3 regions of the Hathewaya histolytica genome follow, and region 2 is predicted to be linked to each of the others. Evidence: a T-box and tRNA genes for the amino acid it is inferred to sense, from the RefSeq annotation. Region 2 holds a T-box; the other regions hold tRNA genes.
The links. A T-box is a leader RNA that pairs with one kind of tRNA and senses whether it is charged. The one in region 2 lies ahead of proS (proline--tRNA ligase), so its partner is inferred to be a tRNA-Pro.
Positions count from the first base shown of each region.

Region 1: it encodes a tRNA-Pro, which carries the amino acid that the T-box ahead of proS (proline--tRNA ligase) is inferred to sense. The anticodon was not compared.
Region 3: it encodes a tRNA-Pro, which carries the amino acid that the T-box ahead of proS (proline--tRNA ligase) is inferred to sense. The anticodon was not compared.

Region 1 is NZ_LR590481.1:2,514,593-2,520,182, reverse strand. It holds gene FGL08_RS12185 (hypothetical protein) at 1-1,070, shown strand, start outside; gene mnmL (tRNA modification radical SAM protein MnmL/YtqA) at 1,180-2,112, shown strand; gene FGL08_RS12175 (2-phosphosulfolactate phosphatase family protein) at 2,140-2,847, shown strand; gene FGL08_RS12170 (HAD family hydrolase) at 2,871-3,521, opposite strand; tRNA gene FGL08_RS12165 (tRNA-Pro) at 3,677-3,752, opposite strand; gene FGL08_RS12160 (hypothetical protein) at 3,804-4,112, opposite strand; gene murC (UDP-N-acetylmuramate--L-alanine ligase) at 4,208-5,581, opposite strand.
Region 2 is NZ_LR590481.1:509,434-515,023, reverse strand. It holds gene FGL08_RS02360 (ABC transporter ATP-binding protein) at 1-162, opposite strand, end outside; gene FGL08_RS02355 (ABC transporter ATP-binding protein) at 159-1,955, opposite strand; gene proS (proline--tRNA ligase) at 2,166-3,602, opposite strand; T-box leader at 3,670-3,890, opposite strand; gene FGL08_RS02345 (S8 family serine peptidase) at 3,949-5,590, opposite strand, start outside.
Region 3 is NZ_LR590481.1:1,527,137-1,532,726, reverse strand. It holds gene der (ribosome biogenesis GTPase Der) at 1-548, shown strand, start outside; gene FGL08_RS07530 (NAD(P)H-dependent glycerol-3-phosphate dehydrogenase) at 541-1,545, shown strand; gene spoIVA (stage IV sporulation protein A) at 1,620-3,098, shown strand; tRNA gene FGL08_RS07520 (tRNA-Pro) at 3,163-3,238, shown strand; gene tnpA (IS200/IS605 family transposase) at 3,409-3,882, shown strand; gene FGL08_RS07510 (DUF2935 domain-containing protein) at 4,087-5,013, shown strand; gene FGL08_RS13405 (hypothetical protein) at 5,076-5,240, shown strand; gene FGL08_RS07505 (hypothetical protein) at 5,255-5,467, shown strand.

The DNA of each region.
Region 1 (5,590 bases), 2.0 Mb from region 2:
TAGTTAGTATCTTAATTCTAAACCTCACTTTAATTGGTTGTGCTAAAGTTAAGAAAGAAAAAGCAATAGAAAGTAATGAGTTTAATATTAAATCAGGATTAGTTATTGTAGAAAACTATATGAGGTATTTGAGTAATACTGACTATAACAATGCAAAAAAACTTTTTACAAAAGAATTATATGAGAATACAAAAGAACTTAAGAATAATGAATTGGATGTGAAGGGATACAGTATAGAAAATATAAGTGAAGTAGGAAAAAGTGCACTAATTGAAATGAAGGTAGTTAGATCAAAACCTAAATCACCACAAGCGTTTTTGGATAATTATACTATTAAAGTTGTAAAAGAGGGTGTTGAGTACAAAATATCAAAAATAGACTATTCACCAGAAAAAGAGGGATTTCCAAAGGCTCATCAAATAAGGCAAAAAAACAAAAATAATGTGAAGACAGATTTGATAACCGAGATGGAAACTATTCCAAATTATTATTTCCCTAAGGATGATGCGGGGAATATTAGTAAAATTTCTGTAAGTAAAAGTAATTTTGGTGCTATGCAGTTTTCGTATTCTGGAGAAAAAATAGCTATAAGCACTAGTGGAGAAAACCCTTACTTAGGAGTTATAAGTATAGAGGATAGTGTAGCTACTCAGGGACAAGAAGGTGGGGAGTCAGGGGGGGGTGAAAAAACTCAAGGTCAAGATGAGAATAAAAATACAACAGGAGTTAAGGAGAAACCAATTGGAAAAGAGATAGTATCACTGGATATACTAAAAGGTTGTAAACTTGATTTTATGGTTTTCTCTGAAGATGGAGAAACATTAGTATGTCAGTATGAAAAAGATGGTGGAAAAGCTATACGTCTATATAGGACTGGTAACGGAGATATTCTTCCTATAGGTTTTAAAGAAGCTTTTCCTATAGATAAGGTTGACATATTATTTGATTCCTTTAATAAAGAATCTTTAAATTTTAAAATTAAAAAAAGAGAAGGGGTAAAGGATGTTGAGACATCCATTCCTGGTAAATATAAGGTGGATTTAAAAGAACTTAAGATAAGTAAATTATAGTTTTAAAAAAGATAACGCAAAGTTATCTTTTTTGTTAATAAACTAAAATTTGAAGTTTATTAATTATAGGCTTAAAATATAATTAAAGACTTTTGAAAGGAATAATTATATGCAAAAATTTTGGGATAGCAAAAGATATCATAGTTTAAACTATTTTTTAAGAGAGAAATTTGGAGAAAAAGTATTTAAAATATCTCTTGATGCAGGATTTACTTGTCCTAATAGGGATGGAAAAATAAGTTCCGGAGGATGTATATTCTGCAGTTCTAGAGGTTCTGGGGATTTTGCAGGAGATAGACAATTTTCTATAGATAAGCAATTTGAAGATATAAAGTGTATGATGAATAAAAAATGGAAAAGTGAAAAGTATATAGCGTATTTTCAAGCTTATACTAACACTTATGCACCTATAGAGGTATTAGATGAAAAGTACAAAGAAGCCATAGAAAAAGAGGGGGTAGTGGGATTAGCTATAGCCACAAGACCTGATTGTCTAGAAGAGGATGTACTAGATTTACTTTCATCTTATAATAAGGAACTTTATACATGGGTTGAATTGGGCCTTCAAACATCAAAGGAAAGTACAGCTAAGTTAATAAATAGAGGGTACGAACTAGAAATTTTTGAAAAGGCAGTTAAAGATTTAAGAGCCAGAAATATAGATGTAGTTGTACATACGATTTTTGGGTTACCTGGCGAAAGTAAATATGATATGTTAGATACTATAAGGTATCTTGCTAATATGGATATACAAGGTATAAAGATTCACCTTCTTCATTTAATGGAGGGAACATCTTTGGTGAAACTATATAATAATGGTGAATTAGAACTTATGACTATGGATGATTATTTAGAAGTCATATGTGAAGCTATAACCTTACTTCCACCTTCTGTAGTAATACATAGGCTTACAGGGGATGCACCGAGAAATTTACTAATAGGCCCTATGTGGAGTCTAAGAAAATGGGAAGTATTAAACGCTATAGATAAAAAGTTGGAGGATGAAGATATATTTCAGGGCAAGAAATATAAAAGTTTATAGTTTAGACTCAAAAGGGGGAATAATAATATGGAAATAGATTTAATTATATCTGCAGATTATATAGGAAAGGAAAAGATAGAAGGAAAAAATGTAGTAATCATTGATGTTTTAAGAGCAACAAGTGTAATTGTAACTGCATTAAATAATGGATGCTCAAAGGTAATTCCTGTTCTCTCTAAAGAAGAAGCTTTTAGTTACAAGGATATTAGCACTAGAGCGTGTATTTTAGGTGGTGAAAGGAATGCTCTTAAAATACAAGGCTTTAACTGCTCTAATTCTCCTCTAGAGTATTCTAGGGAGATTATAGAAGGTAAAAATTTAATTATTACAACCAGTAATGGTACTAGGGCTATAAGGAATTGTGAATATGCTGATAATGTGTTTATAGGAGCTATGATAAATGCAAGAGCAGTTGCAAAGAAGGTTTGTAATCTAGGACAAGACTTAGTGATAGTTAATTCTGGCACAGATGGAGAGTTTTCTATGGATGATTTCATATGTGCAGGGTACATAATGCAGAAAATTATAGAGATAAAAAATGATGTGGAATTAAGTGACATTGCAAAGACTGCGTTTATATCTTATAAGAATCATGAAGATATACTTAGCTTTGTTAAAGAAGCATATCATTACAAAAGACTAAAGAATTTGGGATTGAATGAAGATTTGAAGTATTGTATGCAGAAAGATATAATAAACAAAGTTCCACAGTGTATAGGTGGCGAAATAAAATAGTTCCCTTTAGGGAACTATTTTATTTATGTAGTTAATAATTCATTAAAATCTTTTATATATTTATCTGCAATAGATTCTATTTCTAGTTTCTGGGACTCTGAGAAGGTATCAAAAATTGCAACAACTTTCATGCCAGCTTTTTTAGCACCCTTTATGGCAGGCAAGATATCTTCAAAAACTATGCAATTTTCTGGAGATATGCCTAATTTTTTTGCGGTATGAAGATATATGTCTGGAAATGATTTTCCTTTTGAAACTTCACTTGTTGTTGTAATTACATCAAAATAGTTAAGTAAACCTTTAGGTTTTAAGCAGGCATATATTAATGGTGTACAGTTACTGGTTGCTAGAGCTATTTTTATGTTACGACGTTTTAAAAGTTCTAAAAGTTTTCTAACACCAGGTTTAAGTTTAATATTTCTAGAGTACTCTTCTAATGCCATAGTAAACCACTGGTCTTGAATTTCTTTTTCACTATAGGGTAAGTTAAATCTCTTTTTAAAATATGAGGCAGTTTTTTCAAAACTTAAATGTTCTACTGCATCTCTTAAATCACTAGGCATAGATATATTGTGAGCATTTAAGTAATCCATATCTATTTTAGCCCATATATCCATAGAGTCGATTAGAGTTCCATCTAAATCAAATATAGCACCATTAATATTATCTAACATATTAGAATCCCCTCTTAAATATAATAATATATTTAGTATATCATGTTTATTTACTAATTTAATGATAAAATAAGAGTCCACGTAAGGGAAATATGGAGTTTTTATAATTTAAATAATATTATAAAAAATAAAAAGGACCACTAAAAGTGATCCTTTGGTCGGGGTGACAGGGATTGAACCTGCGACCTCATGGTCCCAAACCACGCGCGCTCCCATCTGCGCCACACCCCGAAAGACAAGAACAATTATACTAAATTAATTGTAGCTTGTCAACAAAGGTATTTAATTTTTTTGCTCTTCATATCCACGAGTAGGTACAGTTGATACAACAAAACCTACAAAGATTGATACTAAGGCAGGAGTAACTATATTTATATATTGAATATAACGGGTTTTATAAAGTATTACAGCTGTAATTCCTGTAATGGCAACAGTTACTACAAAAAGAAAAATTATAAATTTAGCAAATGAGCTCATTAATTTTTCGTATATTTTGTGTCTCGTAGGACCATTTATTATTGCTCTGAAGATAAAATATGATATTAGTACTAATATTAAATCTAAGAATCCTGAGATAATAAAGTTTTTCACAAAAACACCACCATTTCGAGTTTTATATAATTATTAATATATATTTTTCCCAAAGTGGTGGTTTTTATTATTATATTTATATTTTTTTATTTAATTTATTTTAAATAACTTTCTCCAACCTTGTTTATATCTCCAGCACCTACAGTTAATATTAAATCACCCTCGGTACAATTGTCCTTTAGGTATTTATCCATAGCTTCAAAACTTGGCATATAAAGTGTATCTATATTTTTTTCTTTAATCTTCTGTGCAAGATTTTTGGAATGAACAAGACCTGTATCTTTTTCCCTTGCAGCATATATATCAGCAACTAGAAGTTTATCCACTCCATCAAAACAACTACAGAACTCATTAAATAATGAATAAGTTCTTGTATATGTGTGTGGTTGGAATAAGCAATATATTTTATTATGAGGATATTTTAAGGCTGTTTTAATAGAAGATAATATTTCTGTAGGGTGATGAGCATAATCATCTATAACAGTTACACCATTCTTGACACCTTTAACTTCAAACCTTCTATGGGTTCCATGGAAACTTTCTAATCCATGTTTTATATCTTCATATGGTATGTTTAAGCTTAAAGCAGATCCAATAGTGGATAGAGAATTTAGTATATTATGTTCTCCAGGAACGGATAGGTTTAGCCTAAATAAGTCTTCTCCATCCATAGATACAGTATAAGATGCATTTCCATTATTATTAAATACTATATCTTTTGCTCGTAACGTTCCATTATTTATACCAAAAGTCATAACATTACATTCAGCCTTATCAATTATACTCATAATATTTTTATCTTCTGCATTAGCTATTAAGTAGCCATCTTTAGGGATAATATCTATGAACTTTGAGAAGGCCTCCTTTATGTGATTTATATCTTTATAATAATCTAGGTGATCAGCATCTATGTTTAATATAATGCCTATATAAGGATAAAATTTTAGAAAAGATTCTTTGTATTCACACGCTTCAGTTATAAGATATTCACTATTTCCAACTAGTATATTACCTTTTATTATGTCTAGCTCCCCACCCACTAGTATTGTTGGATCTAATTTACCACTTAAAGCTATGTGGGATACCATAGAAGTAGTTGTAGTCTTTCCATGAGTACCAGATACGGCTATATTGTATTTGTAACTTTTCATTATTTCACCTAGGAATTCTGCCCTATTATACATAATTAGGTTTAATTCCTTAGATTTTATTAGTTCAGGATTATCAGAAGAAATAGCAGCAGTATATACTATGACATCCTTATCTTCTACATTCTTTTCGTTATGACCTATATATATAGAGGCACCTAATGCTCTTAATTTTTCAGTAATATGGCTTTCCTTCATATCAGAACCAGAAACGCTAACCCCATCTTTAAGTAAAATTTCAGCAAGTCCGCTCATACTTATTCCACCTATACCTATAAAGTGAACTTTTTTGTTAGCGTAGTTTATACAATTTAAAGACACAATAATCAC
Region 2 (5,590 bases):
TTTCTGAGTCATAAAAGTATTAAATCCAATAGATAATCCATGAAATATGGCTATTATAGTTAATGCTACGGTATATATAGGACAAGCTTTAATAACTATAGGAGCTATTTTTCTTACTACTTCAAAAAGAGAAATATCTTTCTTCTTATGATTATTTATCATACATACCAGCTCCTTTGACTTTCATACATTTTTTCATAACTTCCCTTAATATTCATAAGCTCTTCATGGGAACCTTTTTCTATAATGGTTCCATTGCCTATTACAAAGATCTCATCTGCTAACTTCGTTGAACCAAGACGATGACTTATAAAAATAGTTGTCCCACCCCTACTTATCTCTTTAAACTTTTCATATACGTTACTTTCACTTATAGGGTCTAATGCTGCTGTTGGCTCATCTAATATTCTAAGTGGAGCTTTACTTATAATAGATCTAGCCATGGCTATACGTTGCCACTCTCCTCCAGATATATCTACCCCATCGCTTTTAATCTTACCTAAGGAAGTTTCTACTCCTTTAGGTAATTCTCTTACCACATTATCTAGTTCTATGGTTTTTATAGCTTTATCTATATTCTCTTCATTAATTTCATTTCCCATATCTAAAATATTACCAAGAGCGATATTATCTTTAAATGAAATAAAATATTTTGCAAAATCCTGATATACGACGGAGCATAAAGCCTTAAAATCACTATGACTATATTCTTTTATATTTATTCCGTTTATTAAGATATCACCTTCGAAGTCCTCATATAGTCCTGTTATAAGCTTAGTTATGGTTGTCTTTCCAGCGCCATTAATACCTACAAAAGAATAATGTTTCCCCTCTTCTATAGTAAAGGAAAGATTTTTTAGTATATAATTATTTGTATTAGGATATTTAAATGAAACATTTTTAAACTCTAAAGATTTTAATTCTGAAATATTTTTAGAAGGCTTATCTATTGCCTCCTCTGTTTCCTCTAATATAATAAATTTACTTAAATCCTTTAAGTACTCCTTACTTTCAGCAAGTTTATATAGGTAATAAGTTATTTGCCAAGATGTAAGACTAATAAGGTTAAAGGTTCCATTAACAATGGAAATAAACATACCTATAGTAATCAATCCTGATTGTAATGGTTTTATAAGAACTAATACTGTTAATGTAGATATAATTGTAGTAATTATTCCACTTGCCTTCATCCTTATAAAATATTTTAAAAGAACTTTATATTCACTTTTTCTTGCTGTTTCATACTGCTCCCACCACTTTTTATTTACTTTACTTGTATATCCAAAAAGACTTCTTTCATCTACAGCTTCTCTTCCTAAAAGAACCTCCGATAAATATTGAGCCTTTCTCTGATGTTTTGATACTTGTCTCCCTGCTTCATATCCAGCTTTACCACCTTTTAATGATAAATAGAATAAGGGTATGGAAATCAATAAGATAACTATTGGTGTCCACCATACCTTAGTAGCTAGTACAAAAAGCAGTCCTATGATTCTAAGTATAATAGAAAGTATAGCTAAAACTTCTTTATACGCGTCTTTACATTTAGTTTCAGGATTCTCAGAAACTCTAGATATTAAATCCCATGAATCCTGATTTTCCACATAACTATACTTAAGTTTTGCTCTTTTTTCTGTAATAGCAACCCTCAATTTTCCCCTAAGTTTAAGTTCTAATCTTACTTCAGTAAACTTTACAACTTGCTTTGATATCCAGTTATATGCAATAAATATTATTATTATAGATAATGGCATAAATATATCTCTAAGATTGCCTTTACCACTAACTACTAAAATTGCAGTATCCAAAAACTTAGCCGTTACTAGTATCTGCAAGCTAGGAACTATACTTTCAATGATTACTTGAAGTGCCATAATCATTGCATTCAGTGGTGAATACTTAAATTGAATGAGTATTATATCTTTTATTGTGTAATCTTTCCCCTGTAACTCCATATGCATCCTCCCCATTTATTTTTCAAAGTTAAGTACATTTTAGTTTATATGCATTATAACTTACATTTCCAGTATCTAACTTCCCATAAATACATTCTATCCCACAATTTTCTACTTATCAATATAAAAGAGCATAGACATATGAAAATAATCCATATATCTATGCTCTTATTAATTAAGCTTTTATAATTTAAAATACATATCTTAAAATTAATATGCTCTTCCCCAATAAACCATTTTATCTGCACTCTTTCCGCAGCATACACAAGTATCTCCAAGTTTTTCTTGCTCAAATGGTATACATCTTGAAGTTATGCCTGTTTCTTCTTTAATCTTATCTTCGCAAGCTCTATCTCCACACCACATTGCTTTTATAAATCCTGGCTTATTATCTGCAATATCAACCATTTCTTCTATGGTATGTGCAATATTAGTGTTCTCATCTCTGTGTGCTCTTGCTTTTTCTAGCATACTATTTTGAACATCTTCTAATAATTCTAGAACTTTATTTTCTAATTCATCTAAAGATATTACTATCTTTTCTCTTGTATCTCTTCTAACTAGTACTGCTTGATTTGCTTCTATATCTTTTGGTCCTATTTCAACACGTACTGGAATACCCTTCATTTCACACTCTGCAAATTTCCAGCCTGGCATTTTATCACTACTATCTAATTTAACTCTAACACTCTTTGCAAGTCTTTCTTTTAACTCACTTGCTTTATCTAAAACGCCTTCTTTATGTTGCGCTATTGGCACTATCATAACTTGAGTTGGTGCAATTCTTGGTGGTAATACAAGCCCATCGTCATCACCATGAACCATTATGATTGCTCCAATTAATCTTGTTGTAACTCCCCAAGATGTTTCATGAACATATTGAAGTTTTCCTTCTTTATCTGAATATCTAATATTAAATGCTTTAGCAAAGTTATCACTAAAATTGTGTGAAGTACCAGCTTGGAGAGCTTTACCATCATGCATTAAACTCTCTATTGCATAAGTTGCTTCTGCTCCTGCAAACTTTTCTTTTTCAGTTTTTTGACCCTTAATTACTGGAATTGCAAGTACATTCTCACAGAAATCTGCATAAAGATTTAGCATATCTATAGTTTCTTTTCTAGATTCCTCTAATGTTGCGTGAACTGTATGACCTTCTTGCCATAAGAATTCAGTTGTTCTTAAGAATGGACGAGTTGTTTTTTCCCATCTTACAACAGAACACCATTGGTTATATAGCTTTGGAAGGTCTTTATGAGATTGAATAATCTTAGCATAATGCTCGCAGAATAAAGTTTCAGATGTTGGGCGAACGCATAATCTTTCTGCTAATTCTTCCTCTCCACCATGAGTTACCCATGCAACTTCTGGAGCGAACCCTTCTATATGATCCTTTTCCTTTTGAAGTAAACTCTCTGGTATAAACATTGGCATATACACGTTCTCATGACCTGTTGCTTTGAATCTCTCATCTAAATCCTTTTGGATTAATTCCCATATTCCATAGCCATAAGGACGTATAATCATACATCCTTTAACGCTTGAGTAGTCAACTAATTCAGCTTTTTTAACTATATCTGTATACCACTGAGCAAAATCAACATCTCTTGATGTAATATCTTTTACGAGTTTTTTATCCTTACCCATTACTATCTCTCCTTTGTTGTGATTTATTTTAAATACTAAATTTGCATATAAAAAAACCTCAGTCCCATAAAGGGACCGAGGTATAATCGGCGATGCCACCCTAGTTAATGTACTTTATATGTAAAATACATTCTCTCGTATAATTAACGGATTTACCGCTGTAGCCTACTATTATTTCGGTACAGAACTCCAAGGCTGGTTCAAAATCTTCTTTTAAGAATCTCACAGCATACGATTCTCTCTCTGAAAAAAGTTTGGATTTTTACTATTCCTCTTCATAGTCTTTAAAATTAGTATTTTTATATTATTAAATTATATGATGTAAATATAATTATGTCAATTAATTTTAATGTTTCTTTCTATATAGGTAAACTCCTACTAAGCCTAAAACTGATACTCCAAATCCCATAAGCATAACCATATATTTTTTATTTTCTTTATTTTTTAGTTGTGCATTTGTATTATTATTATTATTCTTTTTAGATTCATCTTCTTTTATACTATTTTCTTTTTTATCTTTAGTATCTTTATTTTCTTTTTCATCTTCGAGATTTTTATTTAAAGATGTAAACTTTAAATTTGAGCTTGTGGTTCCATTATTAGAAGCATAATTATGCCCACTTAAAGTAATATTATTATTTTTAGCATTAAATAGTTTTTCACTCTTATTATGTGCAGAACTATTTTTATTTACTTTATCTTTATTACTTTTATTATTATATTTACCCTCTTTACCACTTTTATTATCTTTGCTATTTTTATTATTTACCTTATTATTATTTTCTTTTTTATCCTTACTATCTTTGTCTTTTGTATTGTTAGTATTATCTCCATTATTATCTTTATTTTTCTCTTTTTTAATACTAAATCTAACTACTTCAACGGATTCATTACCAGCTAAATCTCTAGCTTTTATTAATAATTCATGTTTACCTACTGAAGTTATAATTTCTCCTTTATATGGGTTTGTGCTACCGTCTAAATAAGCTTCTATATATGCACTTTCCTTATTAGTGGTAATTGAAGGAACTATTTTACTTCCCTCTTTATAAACTTTTCCCTCTTCCAATCCTGTTACTTTAATTTGAGGCTTAGCCTTGTCCACTACTACTTCATAATACTGAGAAGTTTCATTCATACATATATCTTTTGCATGTAACTCTATTTTATCACCATTTTTAACCCTAATATCTTTTTTAAACTCTCTCCTAGTATTTTTTAAATCAAAGTTACCATATTGTTCTACATTTAATACTTGGTCTCTATTTATATAGAATCTATACCCTAGGGTATTATCTGCCACATCGCCTTTTAAGGTAATAGTATTTTTATTGGTATATATTTTACCCTTCACTATATTAGGAGATTTTAGTCTTATAACAGGACTTTCAGAATCATAGTAGATATTAGTGGCAAAGTTAGCTATGACACTTCCCTTTGTATCCTCAATATAAAGGCGTATCTTATTTAGTCCTTGTTTTAAATATACCTTTTTAGTATATTCCATTATATTTTCTTTTTTCATCTCTTCATCATTAATCTTAACTGATTTAGTATCCTTATTTGTACTAACTCTTAATTGTAACCATCCTTGTGAATCATCTTTTCCATCACTCTTTGATTCATCTTTTCCTTTTCCAAAGAAAGTATTAGGTTCTAAATTCTCATATTCATTTCTAATTATATCTAGATTCTCTACTTTAAATTTAAAATTCTCTTTTTTATAATCAGCTACAACTTTTAATATTTTTTTATTTATAACACCCATATTATTTTTAGCAACTACTGTTATTTCATTTATTCCCTGCTTTAGTTCTATCTCTTTTTCAAATCTGCCCTCTTTGTCTAAATCTATACTATCATAGTTTATCTCTACACTTTCTATATTGTCTTTTAAATTAACCTTTCCTTTTATTTTTATTTTATCTTTATTTGTATTTATCATTCCAAATACTTTTTTATGATAATATGGAAGTATGGTCTCTTCT
Region 3 (5,590 bases), 1.0 Mb from region 2:
ATGTATGTATTCTTGTAATAGATGCTGAAGAAGGGTTAACAGAGCAAGATGAGAAGATAATTGGATTTGCTCATGATCAAAATAAAGCCATTTTAATTGTAGTAAATAAATGGGACATAATGGATAAAGATCATAAGACTCTTGATATTTATACTAAGCAATTACAACAAGGACTTAATTTCATGCCTTATGCTGAATATATGTTTATATCCGCTAAGACAGGTCAGAGGGTACATAAGGTCTTGAAAACTGTCAAAAAGTGTTATGATAATTATTGTTATAGAGTACCAACAGGTCTATTAAATGATGTTATTAGTAGAGCTGTTATGATGCAAGAAGCTCCAGTTATGTGGGGAAGAAGATTAAAGATATACTATGTAACTCAAGTTGGAATAAAACCACCAACATTTATTTTCTTTGTTAATGATCCAGAACTTGTACATTTCTCTTATAGAAGGTATTTAGAAAATCAATTAAGATTAGGATTTGATTTTAAGGGTACTGGAATTAAGTTTATTTTTAGAGAGAGGAATGACAAGAATGCGTAAAGCTACTTTTATAGGAGGGGGCAGTTTTGGAACTGCTCTTTCCATAGTATTATCAAGAAAAAAGGATTTAGATGTAGTTATTTGGGATAGAAATAAGGATGTTATACAGGATATAAACTTAAATCATAAAAATTCGAAATATTTAAACAAAATAACCTTAGGGGAAAATATAAGGGGAGAATTAGATTTAGGGAAAGCCTTAAAAGATTCTGAATATGTTATCCTATCCTTACCTTCTCATTTAATTCGTGAGTATAGCAAAAGAATTTCTAAATTAGTTAGAGAGGATACTATTTTAATAAGCATTGCAAAAGGATTAGAGGAAGGTACTTTAAAAAGAATGTCTCAAATTATTGAAGAAGAGATTCCATATAATCCAGTTGTCATATTGTCAGGACCTAGTCATGCAGAAGAGGTTAGTATAGGTACACCTACGGCTATAGTAGCATGTTCCAAACAAAGGGAAAAAGCAGAAGAAGTTCAAAACTTATTTATGGATGATAAATTAAGGGTATATACTAATGATGATATTATTGGTGTTGAACTAGGTGGTGCGGTAAAAAATATTATTGCTCTAGCTGCTGGTATCTTAGATGGGGCAGGATACGGTGATAATGCTAAGGCTGCACTAATGACTAGGGGCATGAGTGAAATAATTAGAATAGGCACTAAGCTTGGCGGTGACATTAAAACTTTTTATGGTTTAACAGGTATGGGTGATTTAATTGTAACCTGTACAAGTCTTCATAGTAGAAATAGAAGGGCAGGTATATTAATAGGAAGGGGCTTGTCTATGAAAGAGGCTTGCAGTGAAGTGAGTATGGTAGTAGAAGGGATTAGAGCTTGCAAGTCTATATATGAGCTAAAAGAAAAAATAGGGGTTACAATGCCAATTACAGAAGCTTTATATAATGTACTTTATAAAAACTGGGACGTAAAAGAAAGCATAAAAGATCTTATGACTAGAGACAAGAAAGATGAAATAATAGATTTTTAATAAAATTTGGTTATAAATATTTTTCATACTCAATATATATATACTGTTAGAACGTATATAGGAGGGTATATATATTGGAAAAATTTGATATATATAAAGATATCGCGGAAAGAACTCAAGGTGATATTTATGTCGGGGTAGTGGGTCCTGTGAGAACTGGAAAGTCTACTTTTATAAAGAGGTTTATGGACCTTATGGTAATACCTAACATAGATAATCCACATAAAAAAGAAAGGGCTAAGGATGAATTGCCTCAAAGTGCATCCGGGAAAAGCATTCATACTACAGAGCCAAAGTTTGTACCTAACGAAGCGGTAGAAATTGGGTTTGATGAAAATACTAAATTTAAAATTAGAATGGTAGATTGCGTAGGGTATATAGTAAAGGGAGCTTTAGGGCACAAAGAAGAAGGTAATTCTAAAATGGTCACTACTCCATGGTATGATTATGAAATACCTTTTGAAGAAGCTGCTGAAATAGGCACTAAAAAGGTTATTAATGAGCATTCTACTATAGGGGTAGTAGTTTCTACAGATGGTAGCGTAACTGGAATAAACCGTAATGATTATATTGAGGCAGAAGAAAGGGTTATAAATGAGTTAAAAGTTATAAATAAGCCTTTTATAGTAGTCTTAAATACAAAACATCCTGAAGCAGAAGAAACCTTAGAGATAAAAAAATCTATGGAAGAAAAATATGATGTACCGGTGCAAATAATAGATGCTCTAAACATGACAGAAGAACATATTAAAACTATATTTGAAAAGATTTTAAAAGAATTTCCTGTAAAAGAAATTAAAATTAACATGCCAGAATGGATAGAAAATCTTAATCCTCAACATTGGCTTAAAGTTGATTTCTTAAATGTTGTAAAAGACCTATGTAAGAATATTTTTAAACTTAGGGATGTTAAACAATCATTTAGATTGGTAGAGGAGTTTGATTTTCTAAAAGGATCTAGGCTAAATGAGATAAATATGGGTGATGGTACTGCGAGTATTGACCTCAATCCTAAAGGAGATTTATTTTATAGAGTATTAAGCGAAGTTAGTGAATGTGAAATTAAAGGTGAGAGTGAACTTTTAGGTATTATGAGTGATTTTTATGAGGCTAAGAAAGAATATGATAAAATAAAGAGTGCTTTAAGAGATGTAACAGAAACGGGATATGGCCTTGTAGCTCCTCAATTATCTGAAATGAGACTAGAAGAACCTGAAATTGTAAAACAGGGAACTAGGTACGGGGTGAAATTAAAAGCTAGTGCACCATCACTACACTTAATAAAAGCAGATATTCAAACAGAAGTATCTCCTATTATGGGTACAGAGAAACAAAGCGAAGAACTAGTTAAGTCTATTTTAGAGCAATTTGAAAATGATCCATCTGAAATTTGGCAAAGTAATATGTTTGGTAAGTCTCTTGAAGTATTAGTTAAAGAAGGTCTTCAGAAAAAATTATATAAAATGCCTGAGGATGTTCAAATTAAAATACAAAAAACCCTTGAAAAGATAATTAATGAGGGTAATGGAGGACTTATCTGTATAATATTATAATAATTTATAGGCAATTTGAAAAATCAAGTTGCCTATAAATATTAATAAGTATTTTGAATATTAACTGGGTGTAGCGCAGATGGTAGCGTACAAGAATGGGGTTCTTGGGGTCGCGAGTTCAAGTCTCGCCACTCAGACCATAAGGCAATAAGTATGTATATACTTATTGTTTTTTTGTATTATGAATACCACAGGTTATACCTGTGGTTCTAAAAAGCTTTTAGCTATGAGTAGAAAAAATAAAACCTCCAATGTAAAATGAAAGTAGGTTTGCCGACCACAATCATTAAACAAAGGAGGTATATCCAATATGGATAATAGTAGTTTAGCACATAGCAAGTGGAATTGTAAATATCATATAGTTTTCGCACCTAAGTATAGGAGACAAGTAATATATGGGAAGATAAAAGCAGATATAGGACAAATATTAAGAAAGCTATGTGAACATAAAGGAGTAGAAATAATTGAAGCAAATGCGTGCAAAGATCACATACATATGCTTGTAAGTATACCACCAAAACTAAGTGTATCTCAATTTATGGGATATCTAAAAGGAAAAAGTTCGTTGATGATATTTGATAGACATGCAAATTTAAAATATAAATATGGAAATAGACAATTTTGGTGTAAGGGTTATTATGTTGATACAGTTGGTAGAAATAAAAAAGTTATAGAGGAATATATAAAGAATCAGATACAAGAAGATATAGCATATGAACAGATGAGTTTAAAAGAATATATAGACCCGTTTACGGGTAAGCCAGTAAAACAAGGCAAAAAATAATACCCCTTTTAGGGGTAGCCTGTAAAAATTTTGCGGTTGGCAAGCCGTTCAATGTGCGAGTAGCACAGCCAGTAATATGCCCTTATAGGGCTAAAGCAAGCCACCCGTTTTACGGGTGGTCCTGACTTATAAAAATTTATAGATGTAACAATTTTAAAACTTTGAATATATTAAAAGTGAGTAATAATATTAAGGAGTTTTTATATGAAATGGCAGAATACCTATGTTTCTAAATCTTTGCAATGTAATTTGTTTTTTATGAGAATAATGAAAGAACATTTATATTTTATTAGAAATGCAACTAATAAGAAGGAGAAATTTTTAATTAATAAGAATTTGCAATTAAGCGAAAGAGCTAGGGAGATTTTTTGTAGAACCATATATTTAAGTAATGGACATATTCATAAAAACACAATTAAATATGGGGAATTTATAACCCCATATACTTTGAAGTGTGAAATTAAATCTATGAAATACAATAGAGATCTAATAGACATTAACCTAACAAAGGCTCAATATATGATTTTAAAAAAGAACTATGTAGAAGAGTATATTCCATTAAAATGTGAAGATGATATAGAACATGAGGTAGAAAGGCTTAATTGTGAAGTGTTAAAATTTTTAAAGGAAGTTATATATTTTAAAGAATTTATATATAAAAAATTTATAGACTGCAAAATTTTCTTTAATATTTATCCTAGCTTATTACATCACGTAAAAATGGAGGCAGAATTCTATAGAAAATTAGTGTTAAATCTAGAACATAATAAACATTGTAAAGAAAGTATGTTGAAAAAAGAAAAATTACTTTTTTGGAACCATATAATGGAGGAACATGGAGGCTTTATTTCGGGATTATTAGATAGGAATGAGAGAAAATTAATAAATAAATCAGAAGAATTTGCTAAGAAGTATCATAGATTAGAATACAAAATGAAGCATGAAAAGAATTGTTTAGAAAAAAATATTAGGGACTCTTTAAAACTTACTAAAGATTTTAGGGGGTTCAAGCAGGAAGCAACAGAAGGAATTTTGTGCTGCAAAATCAGGGGTATAATAGATCCGCTTCTTTCTGATCACGTACTAAGAGAAGCAAATCATTTTATTAGAATTTTAGAAGAAATAAAATAGCATAAAATTATTCCTTAAAGGAAAGTATAAGTATGAGATTAAAACATAGGAGGAGGGGTAATATGCAAAAGAACTTCCCAAAAGGGGAATATGAAAAAGCTGTAGAAAAAGCTAAACATTTATTAGGGAAAGGTATAGGCTTTATAGAGGTAACAAATGAAACTGGGTTAAGTGGTGAGGATATAACAAAGATACAAAATAAGATTATTCAAAAGAAGAATGATTAAAGAAAGGAAAACATATGAGTAACGATATAGAAAAATATGGGAAAGAAGGATATAAGCTTTTAAATATAAAAAGAGATATTCAAAAAAATACGGGACAAGAAATATGTAAAGTAGAGCTAAAAGCTTTAGATGGTAAAATTAAAACTCTAGAATATGATGATAACTGTGGGGATGAGGTTGAAAAAATAATATTCACTTATCTAAAAGATAAAGAAACATATTCTTAAAATAAAAAGACCAGAAAATTTAAATTTTCTGGTCTTTTTATTTAAATTCAACTGACAGAATTAAAATAAAGATATATAATAATTAAGGTATTATTTAAGAATTTATAAAGTATCATTAATAGA